2 linked regions of the Ruminococcus sp. HUN007 genome follow. The protein of the gene in region 1 interacts with the protein of each later gene in a pairwise test. Links are inferred from orthologs where the notes say so. Each region holds a gene or a part of one and is shown on either strand. Other genes may lie near its edges.

Region 1 (7,967 bases):
TTCAGAAGAAGTTTCTGTAGCTGTAGTTGTAAGAGCAGGTGCTGAAAGCCCTGTTACTGTTGTTTCTGTACCTGTTACTGTTGTTGTAATGTCGCCTGAAACTGATGTAACAGCGGCATCTGATACAACTGCCTGGGTTTGTGTTGCTTCAGCCTGATATGACGGCTGTGTTGGAAGAGTAACATTGATAACACTGTTTGAAAGGTCTTCAATGTTTGACATTGTTACTGCCGGGCCGTTTAAAGTCTGGTTGTCTTCTGCAGCTGAAACGCTGAAAGCGCATGTGCTTACAATGCAAAGACTTGCTACACAAGCAATAAGAGATCTGATTTTTTTTCATTTTTACTTCTCCTTTTTCTCTCGTGCACACAACAGTTTTTACCCATCCCTGTTTTTCCCGTTCATCCCTGATAAAATCGAATAAAATCCGACGGAAACAGCAAATCTGCTGAATACACATCTTTTTTAATTAATTTAATTAAGTTTAATTATACTCTTTCAAAATCATTTTGTCAATAGATAGATTTTGCTGTTTAGTGCGCAGCAAATCATCCGGTTTTATATGCTATATGCACAAATTACAAAGCAGTGTTTACAGATTATTATTGAATGTTATTGTAAATCCTAATTTGTACTTTCCCGAAATTGCGAAATCAAATACAAGTACAATTACGGACGATTGGATACAAAAACTAAATTCTCAGACACAGGAAAAAGGCGCCCCGCCAAGCGGAACGCCCATGTATGTATATGTGTGCATAAGATAATGTCTGTTTATTACTCAGCGCTGAATGATGTTTTCAATCACGTCTACTATACTGAGCCTGTTTGGTTTGTCCTGAGTAAATAATTAAGGAGTTGAATTCGGTCCGAGTGAAGTGATCTTATCAGCTTCTCCTACACCAGCCATCCTGGCGAATTTAGCGGACGCAACTGGATCACGCGTGTTGTTCTTACTACTCTGATTTGTATCATTCTTTATCTCACCGTCTTTCGATACTGCAACATATGTAAACTTGATCGTACCGTCACGATAACATACATTTACCTGATAGCGATACCATGTTTTATTTGATTTACAAAGCATATTATTACATACTGGTCTTCTGTAGGCATACTCTGCCGCTACTTCAACACCATCTTCAGTTACCGCATTCTTTTTGGTAGTATAAGCAGATGCCGAGGTAATAAATCCATTTTCCTGCAATAACTCCGCTATTCTTATACTGCTTACACGAACTTCATTTTTATCGACATATATATATCCATGATCATCAGGATCCTGACCACCTACTGAATATTTCCACGGATTTTTTGTAAAAACTTCGAAGTTAGGTTCATACATTGCTTCTGCCTGTATCGCTTCACACATAATTCTAGCATTTTCAGCATCTGCAGTATTATTAGCTTTTTCCATCCATCCTACCATAGTAGGTACAATGATAGCGGCAAGAATGCCAATGATTGAAATTACAACTATAAGCTCAATAAGCGTAAAACCATGAAGTTTCTTTTCCGACCGTTCTTCGTACTGCTCTTCGTAATACTCTTCCTTCTTCATAACGACTCCTCCTGTCTGTCATATTTCACAGCCCGGATCTTCTCAGATCTCCTGCATATTTCCTGAACACTGCAAGCTCCCGGATATTATCCCCCTGCCGGAACTGATGCTTTTCATCCTTGTGCATCTTTATCTGCCAGTGTTTTTCTGAAAGTGCTGATATATTTATCAGCAGAGCATTCGGAGCTAAGCCCCTTTAACTCCCGTTCAGCAGATCCGGAAAATCCGTATCTGCTGTATATCTTTTTTTCATTAACAGTAGTGACACAAAAAGGCTGATACCGTACGGTATCAGCCTTTGAAAATCAATTTTAAATGATATCCCGCTTTATTAAGCCCTGATCAGTTAAGTTCTGCTTTCAGTTTTTAATAATTGATCACAGTTTACTTTTCTTTCTCATCTTTTTTAAGGAAACACTGATTAAATCGGAAATCCAGCTTCGCTGGATTTCCGGAGGTGGGATTTACGGGGCTTCGCCCCGAACCCCCACGCTGATTTATGAATAAATCAGCGTTTCCTTAAGATTTCATTTAATATCATGCAGCTGGCTGTCATACCGTTTTAAGGTTTAGACCCATTAGCTTTGCGTCCTTGCTTTTCAACAAGTTTGCCAAATTATTTTCAACTTAACTACTGTATTTAGTATAACACTCCGATTGTGAAATGTCAATGAATTTGCAAATATTAGTCTGTTTTCGTACAGTTGCACATTCATGCACTATCGTATCTATACAAAGCAACGTCTGATTATCTGACTTTTATCGAGGCATAATAAACACAAAACTGCCCACATCAGAATAATAATCTGACACGAGCAGTCTGTCTATTTTCAATGCGGGTGACAGGACTTGAACCTGCACACCTTGCGGCACCAGAACCTAAATCTGGCGTGTCTGCCAGTTTCACCACACCCGCATATGCCGGATACGACACAAACAATATTATACTCCTTAATCGTCATTTTGTCAAGTTCTGCAGTCGTCAAATTTTTATAGCCAAATACCCGGCCTCTGCTTTGTGAATAATAGATAAAAGTTAATACCAACCACTCATTATTCTTGACGAAACAACACTTTTTATACTATACTATATAGTATAACAGACTGTAACGCTGCGGCGTGATTATATATGATCGTTAATTATGATAAAACTGGGGTGACAACAATGGCCGGAAACATTTATGATAACAGGGAACTTTCGTGGCTGAAATTCAATCAGCGCGTACTGCAGGAATCGCTGGACACAACGGTTCCTCTGCTTGAAAGACTGACTTTTACAGCGATCTTTCAGTCAAATCTTGATGAATTTTTTATGGTAAGGGTGGGCACATTATTCGACCAGCTTCTGACGGATCCGGAGCTTCGGGAGAATAAAACCAACATGACGAGCCGCGAGCAGCTCGATTCTATATTTGCACGGGTAAGGAAGACGGAACCGCAGAAGGACAAGGCTTACCGCGACATAATGAAGCTGCTTGAAAAGCATGATATAAAGCAGGTCTCGATGGACAGGCTGACAGATGAGGAAGACGCTTTTCTGCGTGAATATTTCAGAGCGGAGATACAGCCCGTACTCTCGCCGCTGATAATCGACAAGCGCCATCCCCTTCCTTTTATAAAAAACAAGGAACTTTATATAGCAGTCCGCCTCGATTCGAAATCGGGCAACAAAATCGGGCTGCTTCCGGTCAGCGAACGCATAAAGCGCGTCATCCAGCTGAGCCGCAGGCCGTTCCGGTTTGTACTTGCCGAGGATGTGATACTCAAATACGCCTCCGAGGTATTTGAAAACTACAGCGTTCTTGAAAAGTCGATAATACGCGTCACGAGAAACGCTGACATAAGCGAGGATGACGACTCGCTTCTTGACAACGACTTTGATTTCCGCGACGTAATGGAAGAACTGATCAAGAAAAGAAAGAAGCTCGCACCGGTACGTCTGCAGATATGCGGCGCAACCGGAAGTGAAATGGTGAAGTATCTGTGCAAGCGCCTTGAAATCAGTGAAAACCAGGTATTTTCCGCATCGGCTCCGCTCGACCTTTCATTTACATTCATGATAAAGTCGATGTTTGAAACCTCAAAGCCGGAGCTGTGCTACATGCATTTCGCACCGCAGCACTCCCCTGCTATAAACGAAAACAGACCGATGGCAGAGCAGATACGTCAGAAAGATATAATCCTGCACTACCCTTACGAAAGCATCAAGCCTTTTATCCGCATGCTGAACGAAGCTGCAGCGGATCCTGATGTGGTATCGGTAAAAATAACGCTGTACCGCCTTGCACGCAACAGCAAGATAATTCAGGCTCTGGTGGACATGGCCGAACGCGGCAAGGACGTTCTCGTACTGGTAGAACTGCGCGCCAGATTCGATGAGGAGAACAACATCGGCTGGTCAAAACGTCTCCAGAATGCCGGATGTACTATTATATACGGACCGCCGGGTCTGAAAGTCCATTCAAAGCTTCTGCTTATAACCCGCAGAAGAGGCGGCAGACTCGAGTACATTACACAGGTGGGCACCGGAAACTACAACGAAAAGACTTCCGAACTGTACACCGACCTTTCACTTCTGACGGCAAATGAAAAAATAGCTGCCGGAGCACTTGAAGTCTTCAACGCACTTTCACTCGGCTCACTCGTGAAGAAGTCAGACAGCCTGCTGGTCGCTCCGTTATGCCTGCAGTCAAAGGTCATTGAAATGATCGACGAGGAAATAATGCAGGCCAGAAGCGGAAACAAGGCATACATCGGCATAAAGATAAATTCACTTTCCGACAAAGTCATAATCGACAAACTCGCCGAAGCTTCACAGGCAGGCGTACGAACAGAACTCGTCATACGAGGCCTGTGCTGCCTTATTTCAGGGGTAAAGGGAAAGACTGATAACATACGTGTGACAAGCATAGTAGGCCGTTTCCTTGAACACAGCCGCATCTATATTTTCGGAACGAAGCAGAGAAGAAAAGTATACATCAGTTCCGCTGACTTCATGACCCGTAACACTGTCAAGCGCGTCGAGGTAGCAGTACCGGTGTATGACCCGGACATAAAGGACCGCGTTGTGAACATTTTTGAAACTCTCATTTCAGATGACACCAAGGCAAGGATCCAGGGTTCAGACGGAATGTACCGCAGAAAGAGTGTCCGCAGAAAGAACATAAGCGCACAGGATACTTTCATGACCGAAGCTATAGAAAAAGCCGCATCAGCACCTGCGGAAAGAAAACCGGACGACAGCGGATTTTCTGATTTCTATAAATCATTTCTTATGCAGTAGCCTCGTTTAAAACCGCAGCGTATCCGCACTTTTATCTCTCCCGTAAAGGGAGTGCTAATGAGTAACCATCAAAACGATAATAAAATCATTACGGCGTCCCGCAAAAAAGGGACGCTTTTTTTGTGCACAAATAACATCAGATTCAAATTTCGGGCATCTACTTTGACAGTTTTAACAAAGATGAATAAACCTATTGACATTCGCCTTAAATAATGTTAAATTATATTTAGCACTCAGAGAGATAGAGTGCTAACACTTACGAACCAATATTGCTAATCAGGAGGCTTTCAGATGGATGAACGAAAGCTAAAAATACTGGCAGCTGTTGTAGATGAATATATTCTTACAGGCGAGCCTGTTGGTTCAAAGGCCATTTCCAAAGTACCGGGCATCAACGTTTCAGCAGCCACGATCCGAAACGACATGTCTGTTCTCGAACAGCTCGGATACCTTGAACAGCCGCACACATCGGCAGGACGAATTCCTACATTCAACGGATACCGCCTGTACATAGATCAGCTGATGACAGTCGAGGAACTCTCGGAAAGCGAACGTCAGAGACTTGATGCAATGCTCGGTGAAGAGGAAAACCTCACTGAAGAATCAATAATTCAAAGTGCCGGAAAAGCTCTTGCGGAACTCACAAAATGCGCTTCTGTAGTTGCAAATTCCGCACCTAAGTTTTCAGTCATCACCAAGGTTGATGTTGTTCCGACCGGCAAGCGTCTTTACCTTATACTGCTTATCACATCAAACGGCAGTATCAAGAACAAGGCATGCAGACTTGAATTTGATCTTGATGAAGAACAGCTCGCATTTTTTTCACATTACATTCAGGAAAATCTTCAGGGTGTTTCAATCGAGGAACTCTCGGAAGAACGAATGGAAAAACTTATTACAGCACTCGGTGCTTATATGATTACCCTTGCTCCGCTGGTAAAAGGTCTGTGTGAACTTTCACAGGATCTTCTCCACAATGAGCTTACGATAAGCGGCACAAAACAACCTGATCTCGTGCAGCGACTTTGACAAGAACGAGATAGTAAGATTCATTGAACACAAAAATGATTTTGCTGAGTTCCTTGACAGCAGTTTCAGCGGAATACAGGTAATGTTCAGTGAGGAAAATGACGACTTCATAATCGGCAACTCGAGCATGATAGTTTCAAAGTACCGCAAGGGTGACAAGGAAGCCGGTTCACTCGGAATAGTCGGACCGATGCGACTCAACTATGCAAAGATCATACCTTATATAGAGTATTTTACGCAGAAGATAACAGATGTTCTTACCGGAGAAATTCCGGAAACTGCGGGAAAGGAACCAGACAATAATGAGTAAGAAAAAGCACGCAGAAGAAACTTCAGAAAAGGAACTCGAAGTGAACGAAGCTTCTGAAAACGAAGCAGAAGAAGCTGCCGCAGAAAATGCAGAAACAGCGGAGGAAACTTCTGAAGCATCGCCGGAAGAAAGTGCTGATGCAAAAGTCACTGCACTTGAGGAAGAACTTAAAAAGGAAAAGGACAATTACATGAGACTTTTCGCTGAGTTCGACAACTTCAGAAAGAGAACTTCAAGAGAAAAAACTGAAGCATACGGAGATTCCGCAGCAAAAACAATAGGCGCTATCCTCCCCGCTCTGGACAACTTCGAAAGAGCACTCGATGCTCCGTGCGAGGATGAAAACTTCAAGAAGGGTGTTGAAATGATCTTCACTCAGCTCAACGGCATTCTCGAAAAGCTCGGAGTAACAGAAATAGAAGCACTCGGCGCACCATTTGATCCGAACTTCCACAACGCCATCAAGCAGGTGGAAAGCGAAGACGCCGAATCTGACACTGTATGCGAGGTATTCCAGAAGGGATACAAACTCGGCGACAGAGTAATAAGAACTGCAATGGTTGCAGTAACCGCCTGATCACAGATCATTCTGATGACAGGATATTAAAACGCAAACAAACAATAAACAAATATAAACATTCAGATTGAAAGGATGAATCAGTTATGGGAAAGATCATTGGTATTGACTTAGGTACAACAAACTCATGCGTAGCAGTTATGGAAGGCGGTAACTCAGTAGTTATCCCTAACTCAGAAGGTGCAAGAACAACTCCTTCAGTAGTTGCATTCACAAAGAACGGCGAAAGACTTGTTGGTCAGACAGCAAAGCATCAGGCTATCACAAACCCTGACAAGACTATCATCTCCATCAAGCGTCACATGGGTTCAGACTACAAGGTAGATATAGACGGCAAGAAGTACACACCACAGGAGATCTCAGCAATGATCCTTCAGAAGCTGAAGGCTGACGCTGAAGCATATCTCGGCGAAAAGGTTACAGAAGCAGTTATCACTGTTCCTGCTTACTTCACAGACTCACAGAGACAGGCTACAAAGGACGCTGGTCAGATCGCTGGTCTTACAGTTAAGCGTATCATCAACGAACCTACAGCAGCTGCTCTTTCGTACGGTATCGACAAGGAAGATGACCAGAAGATCATGGTTTACGACCTCGGCGGCGGTACATTCGACGTATCCATCATCGAAATGGGCGACGGCGTAACAGAAGTTCTTGCTACAGCAGGTAACAACCGTCTCGGCGGTGACGACTTCGACCAGAGAATCATCGACTGGATGGTTGCAGAGTTCAAGCAGGCAGAAGGTATTGACCTCTCAGGCGACAAGCTCGCTATGCAGAGACTCAAGGAGGCTGCTGAAAAGGCTAAGATCGAACTCTCATCAACAACAACTTCAAACATCAACCTCCCGTTCATCTCAGCTGATGCTTCAGGCCCTAAGCACCTCGACCTCACACTTACACAGGCTAAGTTCAACGAACTCACTGCAGACCTCGTTCAGGCTACAATGGGACCTGTTGACCAGGCTCTCAGCGACAGCGGTCTTTCAGCAAGCGACCTCAACAAGGTTCTCCTCGTTGGTGGTTCTTCAAGAATCCCTGCAGTTCAGGAAGCTGTCAAGAAGCGTATCGGCAAGGATCCATTCAAGGGTATCAACCCTGACGAATGCGTTGCTCTCGGTGCTGCTTACCAGGGCGGTGTACTCGGCGGCGACGTTAAGGAAGGTCTCCTCCTCCTCGACGTAACACCACTTTCACTCGGCCTTGA
Region 2 (7,945 bases), 130 kb from region 1 along the record:
AAACGACCGTGAGGAACAGGGTACAAACAAAAAAGGTTACCTTTACTCATTCGATTTTGAAAACGGAAATGAACTCTGGGCACCGCGCGGCGACAACAGACTTATACGCACTGACGAATACAGCCATACCGGAACACATTCCATTTACGTTACAAACAGAAACAAAACATGGAGCGGTCCTACGGTTAACGTCAACGACGTAAAGCGCGGCGTATCCTATTTCTACTCGGCATACATCATGTACACCGGCGACGAGTACGAAGATGTTCACGGTTTCAGAATGGAACTCCAGTACAGTCAGAACGGTGAAACCAAATATCAGCTGATCACAGCCAAGGATATTCCGAAAGATAAATGGACAAGAATAACAGGAACATATATTCTTCCTGAAGATGCAGCCGACGTTGCATTCTACTTACAGACCAGCAACGTTGACGAACCCGAAAAAATAACCGAAAGCGATCTCATGTCATTCTATACTGACAGCGTTATCATTTCGGAAACATCGGTAATACACAGGGAAACAGCAGTAAAGGCTCTTATCATACTGTGTGCCGCAGCAGCTGCTGCCCTTCTGATCAGAGCGCTGTTCCTGCTTATAGCAAAGCGAATGAGGAAGAAGAAGGAAGTCCTGAAATCAATCGCCAAGGATGCAATGACACAGTGCTACAACAGAAACGCATATGAAAAGCGCATCGACGAACTTACAAAGGAACCTGAAAAATGTAAAGACCTCTGGTTCGCACTGTGCGATGTAAATTTCCTTAAGTACATAAACGACAACCTTGGTCACGAAAAAGGCGACGAAGCTATCACAAGATGCGGCAGACTTCTTATGGATGTCGTAGGTGATGACGGTGAGGTTTACAGAACCGGCGGTGACGAGTTTGTCTGCATTACCAGGAAATCCATGCAGGAACAGATACGAGAAGCTCTTGCAAAAGAATCTGAAGAAGACAAGGGTTATCCTTTCGCAGTTGCATCAGGATTTGCAGCATACGATCCGGAAACAGACGGCGAATCGCCTGATATCAGTTCTATAACAGAACGTTCCGACAAGGAAATGTATGAAAACAAGCAGGAGATCAAGGCGAAGAATACCGAGTATTCAAGAAAGTAACCTGCGATCTTCAACAGCTTTTAAAACTGCATCTGATAAATTCCCCCTTGTACTCATCGTCATGGGGGAATTTTTTATTGATCGTATATATTGACGCCAATAATGCAATAATGATATAATTATAGTAGCAAAAAGATTTATTTTTTCAAGGAAAGATTGGAGGGGAATACATGAAGGCAAAACTGTTCAGAGCTATTGCATTTCTGTCAGTTCTTATTGTTTTTCTGACTTCATCCCCTTCCCTGACTGCCTTTGCTGCGACAGTTTACCATGCGCTCGATCCGGGATGGGTCGAAGTATACAGTGAAAACTTTGATGAAGGTTTCGGCGGCTGGTCGCCTTTAGGCGGACAGGCCGATATAAAGCTGGATTCACGCTACAGCAAAAGCGGTTCATACTCATTCCTGGTCTCAAACCGTCCGGACACCTGGGCCGGTCCAAGCCTGGATGTTTCAGATATGCTGTATGCAGGAAAGAAATACCGTTTCGACGCATTCGTACGTCAGGACAGTACCGAAAAAAACACTGTGTCGCTGATAATCAAATATATGATCGAAGGTGCAAGCGACCCTACCTACGATCAGATAGCATCAACAGAACTGAAAGCTGAAGGCTGGGGCAGAATCTCAGGTTACTATACAGTACCTGACGATGCTTCGGATTACATCATTTATTTCGAACACTCTGACAAATCTGTTTCTTTCGCTATAGATACAGTACTCATATCAACAAATGAAGCTTCATCTGTCACAACTGAAGCCAAGGAATATCAGGAAATTTCCTATGGTTTTGAAGAAGGAACAGATAACTGGCACGCGTATACAGACGCACATATTGAACGTTCATCGAACTTCAGCCACACAGGAAGATATTCACTGTACACCTCGGAACGAACATCACCGCTGAGCGTACCTGCAATCAATATTTCTTCACTTGTAACCCACGGAATAAGCTACGAATATTCCGCATTTGTCATGTACAACGGGCGTTCATACAATAATGAACACGAATTCAGGCTCATAATAAGCTATATGACAGGAGACACAAAGCAAGAGAAAGTTCTTGACGCAAAAACGCTTCAGAAAAGCAACTGGTCAAAACTGACCGGTGAATTTATACTTCCGGATGATGCGTCAGCGGTAAACCTCCTCATAACCTCCGGGGAATCTGAGGAATCTGACGGTTACGTAGCCTACTACATAGACGACGTTAATATAATGGACAGTACACTTAAGAATCAGCATGAAACAAGTGCCATTGCATTAAGGATTCTTATTATTATAGGCATTGCATTATTGGTTGCGGTCATGTTTCTTTTAATGCTGAAGAAAATAAATGCTTCAAACGACCTGCTCGCCGATGCCGTCACCGACTCAATGACGCGCGCACTGAACCGAAACAGCTATGAAATGCAGATCGCACACCTTGAAAATGTTCCAAACGACTGCAAAAAACTATGGATCACAGTGTGTGACGTAAACTTTCTGAAACTTATAAACGACAATTACGGTCACAGAAAAGGAGACGATGCCATCATAAGATGTGCTGATGTCATAATCGCTGCCATCGGACGAAAAGGCAGAGTTTACAGGACCGGCGGTGACGAGTTTGTCTGCATGACAAACTCAGACGTCACAGAAAAACTGAAAGAAGCGATCGCGCTTGAGGCTCAGAACTACAAGGGCTATCCGTTCTCGGCAGCTGTCGGAGCCTCCTGCTACCATCCTGACGAAGACGGTCCTGAACCTAATATCAAGGCCATAATTGAACGAAGCGACAAGGAAATGTACAAAGACAAGAGCAGGATCAAGAAGGAAATGTCCGGAATGATGTAACGCCGCGGAATTCCCGCGTTCCGGATTTCCGGTTTTATCAGTGTTCCATAAAAAAAGGTTATCCGCATCCCTTTCAGGATACGGATAACCTTTTTTATGTATATCTGTTACGGAATTATTCGTTTATCAGAATCCCATTCCGCCGCCCTGCGGCATCATAGGAGCTGCAGGTGTTTCTTCCTTGATATCTGCAACGAGGCTTTCTGTTGTGAGTACCATAGAAGCAACAGAAGCTGCATTCTGGAGTGCTGAACGTGTTACCTTAGTAGGATCAACGATACCTGAAGGAATCATGTCAACATAGTTTTCATTGTAAGCATCGAAGCCGTAGCCAACCTTGCCTGAGTTTCTGATCTTGTCGATGATAACTGATCCTTCAAGACCTGCATTGAGAGCGATCTGACGAACCGGTTCTTCAAGAGCCTTGAGAACGATCTTGGCGCCTGTTCTTTCGTCGCCTTCGAGTTCAGGGATGAGCTTTTCAACTGCTGGCATAGCATTGATAAGAGCTGTACCGCCGCCTGCTACGATACCTTCTTCAACAGCTGCCTTTGTAGCTGCAAGAGCATCTTCGATTCTGAGCTTCTTTTCCTTCATTTCGATCTCAGTAGCAGCACCTACCTTGATAACAGCTACGCCGCCTGAAAGCTTTGCAACTCTTTCCTGAAGCTTTTCCTTGTCGAAGTCAGATGTTGTTGTTTCGATCTGAGCCTTGATCTGAGCGAGTCTTTCCTTAACTGCTTCGCCTGAACCTGCACCGTCAACGATAATTGTGTTTTCCTTGCCGATAACGACCTGCTTAGCGCGGCCGAGCTGATCCATTGTTGTATCCTTGAGTTCGAGGCCGAGTTCTTCTGTGATAACTTCACCGCCTGTGAGGATAGCGATATCCTTGAGCATTTCCTTACGTCTGTCGCCGAAGCCAGGAGCCTTGACACCTACGCATACGAATGTTCCTCTGAGCTTGTTGAGAACGAGAGTTGTAAGAGCTTCGCCTTCGATGTCCTCAGCAATGATAACGAGCTTCTTGCCTGCCTGAACGATCTGTTCGAGAAGCGGAAGGATGTCCTGGATGCTTGAGATCTTCTTGTCTGTGATGAGGATGAGAGCATCATCGATAACAGCCTTCATCTTGTCTGTATCTGTAACCATGTAAGGTGAGATGTATCCGCGGTCAAACTGCATACCTTCAACAACTTCGCTGTATGTTTCTGCAGTCTTGCTTTCTTCGATAGTGATAACACCGTCCGATGTTACCTTTTCCATTGCTTCAGCGATGAGCTTACCAACGTTTTCGTCAGCTGATGAGATAGTAGCAACTCTTGCGATATCAGCTGAACCTTCAATTTTCTTTGAATTGTCAACGATAGACTTTACTGCAGCGTCAACAGCCTTTGAGATACCCTTTCTTACGATCATCGGGTTAGCACCTGCAGCAACGTTCTTCATACCTTCACGGATGAGAGCCTGTGCAAGGAGTGTAGCTGTTGTTGTACCGTCACCGGCAGCGTCATTTGTCTTTGTAGCAACTTCCTTAACGAGCTGAGCACCCATGTTTTCGAATGCATCTTCGAGCTCGATCTCCTTGGCAATTGTAACACCGTCATTTGTGATGAGCGGAGCACCGAATTTCTTGTCGAGAACTACGTTTCTGCCCTTAGGTCCGAGTGTGATCTTTACTGTATCTGCAAGCTTGTTGATACCAGCCTGAAGTGCTTTTCTGGCTTCTTCGCCGTAAATAATATTCTTTGCCATAACTATTACTCCTTTATATCTGATTTATATTTTCTTTCTTAGCTCAAGTCAGCAATCCGGCTTTGCCGGATTGCTGAAGCGGGGAGATTGCAGGCTTCGCCCCGTACCCCACGCTGATTTATGAATAGATCAGCGTTTCATTAATTATTCAACGATAGCGAGAATGTCTTCCTGTCTGAGGATAGTGTATTCAACGCCGTCAACCTTGACTTCTGTTCCTGAGTACTTGCCCGTAAGAACCTTGTCGCCAGGCTTAACGTACATTTCAACCTTGTTTCCGTCAACCATTCCGCCGGGACCAACAGCTACTACTTCTGATACCTGTGGCTTTTCCTTTGCTGAACCGGTAAGAATGATTCCGCTCTTTGTTGTTTCCTCTGCTTCAGTAAGTTTAACAACTACTCTGTCTGCAAGTGGTTTGATTGTCATAATATATTTCCTCCTTAAAACTTTTCAGGATAACTGATTATATTTATTAGCACTCTTTATCTTTGAGTGCTAATTATATTTTACCAACTTATAATAAAACAATCAAGGGGTTTAAGCAATTTTCCCGAAACTTTGTGGAATTGTTTTTAGTATTCCACGTCATGCATGAATATTTGTGCAACTAGCATAAGCGATTTTAACATCTGAAAGTATGTTAAATTCTTATTAATTTCCACGTAATAATTTGTTCACAATTCTGCTTGTACACATCAGTTTATTATTGTATAATTATAGTGAACGTCAAAGATAAATCTGACTTTCAATGCAACCGGTCAATAATAATAGCCCCTTATTTTTCTGGCAAAGGAGATGATGCAGAATGTCACTGGGCAAAGTCCTTATAATCGACGATGACAAAAACACATGCAGTGTTCTTAAATCTGCTCTCGAAAAAGACGGAAACACAGTTATTTTCGCTCATGACGGAGAAAACGCCATGATCACGTTCAGAGCTGTAAAGACTGATTTCATACTTCTTGACGTTGCTGTTCCCGGTTCAGACGGCTGGCAGCTCTGCAAGGAAATAAGAAAAAAATCGTCCGTACCTCTTATAATAATAACATCACGGAATGACACATTCGACAAGGTTCTGGGACTGGAACTCGGAGCTGATGACTATATTACAAAGCCTTTTGAAATAAAGGAAGTAATGGCACGTATAAAGGCGGTGCACCGCAGAACAAGCTTCTCCGGACACAGCGACAACAAGGAAGTCTCACACGACAGACTTACGGTGAATCTTTCACAGTACGAGCTCAAGGTAAACGGCATAGTAAAGGAAGCTCCTCCGAAGGAACTTGAACTTCTTTACTTTCTTGCCTCCAACCCGAACAGGGTCTACACACGCGACCAGCTTCTCGACGAAGTATGGGGATTTGAATACTACGGCGATTCAAGAACTGTAGACGTACACATTAAAAGACTCCGCGAAAAACTCGAAGGCACTTCGGACAAATGGTCCCTTAAGACCGTCTGGGGCGTAGGATACAAATTCGAAACAGAGATCGAGGAGCCTGCATAAAGGCAAACAACAGAACAACGAAAGGACACAAATGGAACAATTTGAAAACAACACCACAGAACCTTCCGGCGGAAACGAAGAAAAGGCAGTACTTCCGGAAAATGTTTTTGACAAGGAACTCCTGATATACGACGCAGAAAAATTCCTTTGTGACACTGACTACAGAAACAGACTGCAGGAACGTGAAGAACGCACACCAAAGCCGGCTGTTTTTCTTTCAATATGCGCAGTGCTTCTTATACTTGCTTTTGCTGTATACTGCATTGTCGTCCGGTCCTTCAGGCTGAAAGACAGCTTTTACTCTCCCGGAACCAGAACAACTGTTGTACTTGGTCTCAACAGCCGTCCTGACAAGGATGAGGATCTGAAAGACAGCACCGGACGCTACACCTCATCCGGCATCTGCCAGGCAGTCGGACCTTCAGTAGTGGAAATAATCATATACGAAGACGGCAAAACCGACACACCTTCAGGCAGCGGATCAGGCATTATACTTTCTGCTGACGGATATATCGCAACAAATGCTCACGTAATACAGAACGGCAAAACCGTAAAAGCAGTTCTTTCGGACAAATCAGTCTTCACCGCCGAAGTCGTCGGCTATGACGCAAAAACCGATATCGGCGTGGTGAAAATAGCCCCGGGAGACAAAAAGCTGAAGCCTGCCGAATTCGGCAATTCAGATGATGTAATACAGGGTGAACAGGTAATGGCCATCGGAAACCCGGGCGGTCTTCACGGAAGCATATCCGGAGGTTACGTTTCCGGTATAAACCGAATGATACGAGGTGACCAGACCGGACGCGAAATGAACTGCATCCAGACTGACGCCGCAATAAGCCCCGGCAACTCCGGAGGCGCTCTTGTAAACATGTTCGGCCAGGTAATAGGAATAACCTCATCAAAATATGTAAGCTCGAGCTACGGCTATGAAGGTCTCGGTTTTGCGATTGCGATCAATGATGCCAAGCCCGTTATAGAAGAACTTGTCGCCAACGGATTTATAAGCGGACGATTCAAAGTCGGAATAACCTTCTACGAGATCACAGCCGCCCAGTCAGCAGCTTCCGGTCTGCCGGAAGGCCTTCTGATAGAATCCATGGACGAAAACTGCGACATTTCAAAGTCAGGACTCAAAGCAAAGGATATAATCGTGGAAATCGAAAATATCAGAGTCAATGACTACGACTCCTTCATGGATGCCATAAACAGGCGCGGCAAAAAAGCCGGCGACAAAGTACGTGCAAAGGCTGTGCGCGTTGACGAAAAAGACACCTCAAAACGTGAAACAATAGATTTTGAATTCACTCTGGTTGAAGATACATCCGGAAATTATTAAGGAAACACTGATCAAATATGAAGATCCGCCCCGGCAGCACCGGGGCGGATCGTTTTTTTTATTCTTTTTCCGAATTTATCATCTGGTAAAGCTCGCTTTTCTTATATCCTGTTTCCTTTGCGACTTTCTTGCAGGCGCTGATGGTCTTCTCACCCTCATCCACCAGTCTGCGCACCATTTCGAGCGCAAGTTCTATTGTACACTCAGGCTCATCAGATTCCGGTTTCCCTTCTATCACAAGAACGTATTCTCCCTTCGGTGATTTTTCCGAATAGTATTCCAGTGCGCCTGAAAGCGTTGTCCTGATGACCTCTTCGTAGACTTTGGTAAGTTCTCTGCACAGCGAAATGCGCCTGTCGCCGAAATATTCATGCATATCCTCAAGC

What was found.
Region 2: the proteins of grpE (region 1) and groL interact in binary tests that used the Escherichia coli proteins (3 or more experiments, as listed by UniProt). The link is inferred for Ruminococcus sp. HUN007 from one-to-one orthologs.

What each region holds. Positions count from the first base shown.
Region 1 is NZ_JOOA01000002.1:2,527,051-2,535,017, reverse strand. Bases 4,973-7,967 are described here. They hold grpE (nucleotide exchange factor GrpE), read left to right. Parts: upstream 4,973-6,175; coding sequence 6,176-6,760; downstream 6,761-7,967. Other genes in these bases: dnaK (molecular chaperone DnaK), read left to right, coding at 6,847-7,967; CC97_RS21110 (HrcA family transcriptional regulator), read left to right, coding at 5,851-6,183; hrcA (heat-inducible transcriptional repressor HrcA), read left to right, coding at 5,136-5,873. In the rest of the region: CC97_RS15235 (vWA domain-containing protein), read right to left, coding at 1-222; CC97_RS19110 (type II secretion system protein), read right to left, coding at 851-1,561; ppk1 (polyphosphate kinase 1), read left to right, coding at 2,691-4,844. UniProt on the Escherichia coli protein: Participates actively in the response to hyperosmotic and heat shock by preventing the aggregation of stress-denatured proteins, in association with DnaK and GrpE. It is the nucleotide exchange factor for DnaK and may function as a thermosensor.
Region 2 is NZ_JOOA01000002.1:2,399,111-2,407,055, reverse strand. The notes cover bases 2,397-5,369. They hold groL (chaperonin GroEL), read right to left. Parts: upstream 4,711-5,369; coding sequence 3,082-4,710; downstream 2,397-3,081. Other genes in these bases: CC97_RS14710 (co-chaperone GroES), read right to left, coding at 4,855-5,139; CC97_RS14720 (carbohydrate binding domain-containing protein), read left to right, coding at 2,397-2,955. Also shown: CC97_RS14725 (carbohydrate binding domain-containing protein), read left to right, coding at 1-1,120; more of CC97_RS14720, read left to right, coding at 1,291-2,396; CC97_RS14705 (response regulator transcription factor), read left to right, coding at 5,519-6,220; CC97_RS14700 (trypsin-like peptidase domain-containing protein), read left to right, coding at 6,252-7,559; rsmI (16S rRNA (cytidine(1402)-2'-O)-methyltransferase), read right to left, coding at 7,618-7,945.